2 regions of the Micromonospora sp. NPDC050784 genome follow, and region 1 is predicted to be linked to the other one. Evidence: riboswitches for the same ligand, from Rfam matches in the RefSeq annotation. Region 1 holds a riboswitch; the other holds the start of a gene.

The links. Region 1 has a riboswitch for S-adenosylmethionine ahead of thrC (threonine synthase). Riboswitches for the same ligand answer to the same signal wherever they lie in the genome.
Region 2: another riboswitch for S-adenosylmethionine. It lies ahead of ACIBD9_RS26030 (ABC transporter substrate-binding protein); the one in region 1 lies ahead of thrC (threonine synthase).

The regions. Positions count from the first base shown of each region.
Region 1 is NZ_JBITGG010000001.1:246,477-248,863, reverse strand. It holds gene ACIBD9_RS01165 (YbaB/EbfC family nucleoid-associated protein) at 1-109, shown strand, start outside; gene ACIBD9_RS01160 (YbaB/EbfC family nucleoid-associated protein) at 106-477, shown strand; gene ACIBD9_RS01155 (hypothetical protein) at 474-674, shown strand; SAM riboswitch class I at 782-917, shown strand; gene thrC (threonine synthase) at 928-2,214, shown strand.
Region 2 is NZ_JBITGG010000022.1:47,528-49,914, reverse strand. It holds gene ACIBD9_RS26035 (amino acid ABC transporter permease) at 1-106, opposite strand, end outside; gene ACIBD9_RS26030 (ABC transporter substrate-binding protein) at 146-1,057, opposite strand; SAM riboswitch class IV at 1,330-1,441, opposite strand; gene ACIBD9_RS26025 (amino acid transporter) at 1,528-2,387, opposite strand, start outside.

The DNA.
Region 1 (2,387 bases):
GGTCTCCGGGCAGCCCGCTCCGGTCGACGTTCCCGCGCCAACGCCACGGCCGTACGACCCGGCGTCGGCCGCCGAGGCACTGCGTACCGCCGCCCGGAGGGCTGGATGAACCCCGATGCCCTGTCGGCGATCCGTCGTGACATCGCCGCCGCGATGGAGTCGGCGGCGGATTTCGTCGAGCGGCCGACGGGCGACCACTATCAGGGTGCGGCCGGCGACGGCGCGGTGATCGCAACCGTCGGGATCGGCGGTCAGCTGCTCGACGTACGGATCACGTCGCAGGCTCGGCGTTCCGTCGACAACCTCACCCTCGGCGAGCACGTACGCGATGCGATTCGAGCCGCCGAGGCCGAAGCCGAGCAGGCCCGCAACGCCCTGCTCGGGTCGCTGACCATCGGCGGCCGCTCGGTCGCCGAGATCCTGGCCGACCCGGGCGCCGCGATGCCCGGCACCGTTCGACCGAGGCGGCAGCTATGACCCCCGCGCAGCGCGCCGTGGTCGTCATGGTGTCCGTGGTGGTCGCGCTTCTCGTCGTGTCGGGTGCGGTCTGGCTGCTCGCCGGCGGTGACCGGCCCACGGGTGGCGCCATCGCGACCGCGGGCTGGGTTCTCGTGGCCCTGCTGGCCGTCTTCGGGGCCGTCGCGGTCTACCTCGGGCGTCGACGCCGGCGCTGACCAGCAGCGCACGCCACCCGCCGGGATACCGGCGGTTCGCTCACACCGTGGGATCTGCGGTAGCAGCGGCCGACAGCGTTGTCCTAGACTCGACGGCACAACTGAATACCTCATCCAGAGGGGCTGAGGGATACGGCCCGACGACGCCCCGGCAACCACCCCGCGCGCTCACCGCTGAGCGACCCGCGGGGCAGGTGCCAATTCCGTCCCCGCCGCACCGTGCGATGCGGGGAAAGATGAGAGGACTCTCGACATGACGTCGACGCTCGTCACCTCCGGCATTGACACCTCTGCCAGCCCCGCCCGCGCCCTGGTCTGCCGTGCCTGTTCGGCCCGCTACCCGCTCGCCGCCCAGCACGCCTGTTACGAGTGTTTCGGCCCGCTGGAAGTCGACTACGACACCGCCGCACTGGCCACCGTCACCCGCGAGCAGATCGAGGCCGGCCCGAACAACATCTGGCGGTACGCCGCACTGCTCCCCGCCGGTCAGGATCCGGCCACCCGGGTCACGCTCGACCCGGGGCTGACCCCACTGGTGGCGGCCCCGCTCCTCGCCGCCGAGTTGGGCATCACCGCGCCGCTCTGGGTCAAGGACGACAGCGCCAACCCCACCCACTCGTTCAAGGACCGGGTCGTCTCGGTGGCGCTCACCGCCGCCAAGGCGCTCGGCTTCACCCGGTTCGCCTGCGCGTCGACCGGCAACCTGGCCAACTCGGTGGCCGCCCACGCCGCTCGCGCCGGGGTGCCCTCGGTGGTCTTCATCCCCAGCGACCTGGAGCAGGGCAAGGTCATCACCACCGCCGTGTACGGCGGCGAGCTGGTCGCCATCGACGGCTCGTACGACGATGTCAACCGGCTCTGCGGCGAACTGGTGGAGACCGACGAATTCGAGGACACCGCGTTCGTCAACGTGAACGTCCGGCCGTACTACGCGGAGGGCTCCAAGACCCTCGGCTACGAGGTGGCCGAGCAGCTCGGCTGGCGGATCCCCGCGCAGGTGGTCATCCCGATGGCCAGCGGCGAGCTGCTCACCAAGATTGACAAGGCGTTCTCCGAGCTGGTGGAGATCGGCCTGGTCGAGGCACCGGCCGGCGGCTGGAAGGTCTTCGGCGCGCAGTCCGCCGGCTGCAACCCGATCGCCGTCGCCCTGCACGCCGAGACCGACACGATCATCCCGGTCAAGCCCACCGGCATCGCCAAGTCACTCAACATCGGCGACCCGGCGGCCGGCCTCTACGCCCTGGAGGCGGTCCGCCGCACCGGCGGCTGGATGGAGTACGTCGACGACGACGAGATCCGTGCGGGCATCCGCGACCTGGCCCGGACCACCGGGGTCTTCGCGGAGACCGCGGGTGGGGTGACCGTGGCCGTGCTGCGCAAGCTGGCCGAGTCCGGTCGGCTCGACCCGACGGTCGAGACCGTCGTTTTCAACACCGGCGAGGGTCTGAAGACGATCGACGCGGTGGCCGGTCAGGTCGGGCCGACCCACCACATCAAGCCTTCGCTGCGCGCCGCCCGCGACGCCGGCCTCCTCGGCTGACCCCGAGGGCCGAGTGGATCAGTCGGTAACTGGGTTTTCGCTGTGAGTGTGGAAAACCCGCCGCTACGGACTTGACGGCAGGAACCGGACGGCGCAAGATGCTCCGTGCGGGAGGGCATTTCGCCGAAGACTTTTGAAGTTCTTGCGACCCAACGCCGGAGGCGTTGTGCGAG
Region 2 (2,387 bases), on a different contig from region 1:
CCAGGATCAGCGTGTTGGGCAACCCGACGGTCAGCATCTCGGGCAGCGCCTCGCGCATCGCGTCCCAGTCGAAGAAGGTCTCCCACAGGGTGCTCAACGGATCCATCGGTCGCTCCTCCTACCGCCCCGCTCGCTCGTCACCGGTTCAGGACGCGGCCGACGCGGACGCGGACGCCGACGCCGACGCCGACGCCGACGCCGACGCCGACGCGGACGCGGACGGGACCGGCACCGTGCCGCTGCCCGGGGTGAAGTCCGCCGGGATCGGCCGGCCCGGGTAGTACTGCGCCTGCAACCGGCTCCAGGTGCCATCGGCGATGACCTCGTCGAGACCCTTGTTCAGCGCCTCGCGCAGCTTGTCGCTGCCCTTGGCCACGGCGTAGGCGGTCGGTGCCGGGCTGAGCTGCTTGGCCGCCACGGTGATCTTGCCGTTGCTGTCGGTGGCCGACTTCTCGCCGATCTCCGCCGGGGCGATCCAGGCGTCGGCGGTGCCCGCCTTGAGCTGGTTGATCGCGCCGTTGTAGTCCGGCACCCGCACCGGGTTGAGCTGCTTGCCGGTGGCGTAGTCGTCCTGGACGGTGCCCTGCACCACCACGACCCGCTTGCCGGCGAGCTGGTCGAAGCTGGTGATCGGCGAGCCGGCCGGGACGTCCAGGCCGAAGTAGCCGAAGTCGTAGCCGTTGCCGAAGTCGACGGTCTTCTTGCGTGCCTCGGTGATGGTGATCGAGGAGCTGCCGACGTCGAACTTGTGGTTGTTGACCTGGCTGAGCAGCGCGGAGAAGTCGGTGCCGACGAACTCGACGGTGAGGCCGAGCTTGCCGGCCACGGCGGTCAGCAGGTCGTTGTCGAAGCCGGTGAATTTTCCGTCCTTGAGGTACACGTTCGGCGGGGCGTCGGTCAGTGTGCCGGCGCGCAGCACGCCCGGCTGGGCCAGGCCGTACGGGTTGGCGGTGGCGTCGGACGAGCTGTCGTCGCCGCAGGCGGTGAGGGCGGTGGCGGCCAGGATCGTGGCCGCGCCCAGGGCGGCGGCGCGGGTCAGGGCAGGAAGGAATCGCACGGGCGTCTCCGAAGGGTGGTGTCTCGGCGCGCACGGGCGTGCGCCACCGACGGAACGCCCGAGGGCGTACCGGTGGAAAGGGTTTCGGGAAGGGCTGTGCTAGAGCGCGGTGCCGCGACGACAGGCGGCGCTGCACATTCGCATCATGTCCACGTGCCGTCGCCGGGTCAGGGCAGGCGAGGGTCGACCGGTGCGGGAGTCCGCGACGTCGGTCGGTGGGGCGGTGCTGAGGATGCGCATGGTTCTCCCGGGTCTGTGCTGACCTGGGTGCCAGGCCACGCTTGCACCGACGTCGTGCCGGTGCCTGGTCTTCACCCGGGGCACCCCACCGCGGAGGAGGGTTGCCGGCCAGCGAGCCGGGGCTTCGCGCTGGCACTCATGACCTGCGCCGAGGCTAGCAGCACCAACGGGTGGGTCGTCCAGTCGTTATGACCACGCTCACCGTGCGCGACGAGCTGCCCGCCCGCACGTCAGCCGGCGTGCACATGCGGTCGACGGTGCGGGTCGGGCTCCTGGCGGCGCAGGATCTCCCGGGTCACCGAGGCGATGGCGCCCTGCCCGAACGCGAGGTAGCGCAGGAAGTTGCGAACCGGGCCGCCCTCGGACCACTCGAAGTAGATGTGGGGGCGCCGACGGCTGCGGTCGCGGATCTCCAGCAGCAGGGCGGCGAGCGCGGTGGGCACCGACGAGCTGGCCAGGCTGAGCACCGGGAAGCGGCCGTCGACCACGCTGCCGCGGACCAGCAGCCCGGTCTCGAAGTCGGACGGGTCGGTGACCTTGACCTCGACGAAGATGACGTCGCCGTCGCCGGGGAAGTCGTTGTCCGCCATGGTCTGCGCCAGCTTGGCGTGGTACTCCGCCGCGTCACGCCGGTCGGGTTCGTGCGCGATGAGACGGATCCGTCGTCCGGCGCGTTCGTCGATCAGCCGGGCCGCGGTCGGGTCCAGCTCGACGTGGTCGACGCGCAGCTCGTAGGCCCGCATCAGCCGGGACAGCACCGACACCAGGATGATCCCGCCGATGAAACAGGCCGCGATCTTGACGCCGTCCGGACGCTCCACCACGTTCGCCAGCGTGGTGTAGACGAAGATCACCGCGATGACTCCGAACGCGATGGTGCGGCCGCGCTGACGCTGCCGTCGCACGGCGAGCGTCACCGCCGTCGCCGCTGAGGTGATCAACACCAGGACCCCGGTGGCGTACGCGCCGCCCTGCGCGTCGACGCTGGCCTCGAAGACGATCGTGATCAGGAACGCCACGGCGGTGAAGACCAGCACCAGCGGCCGGACGGCTCGCGCCCAGGTCGGCGCCATACCGTACCGGGGCAGAT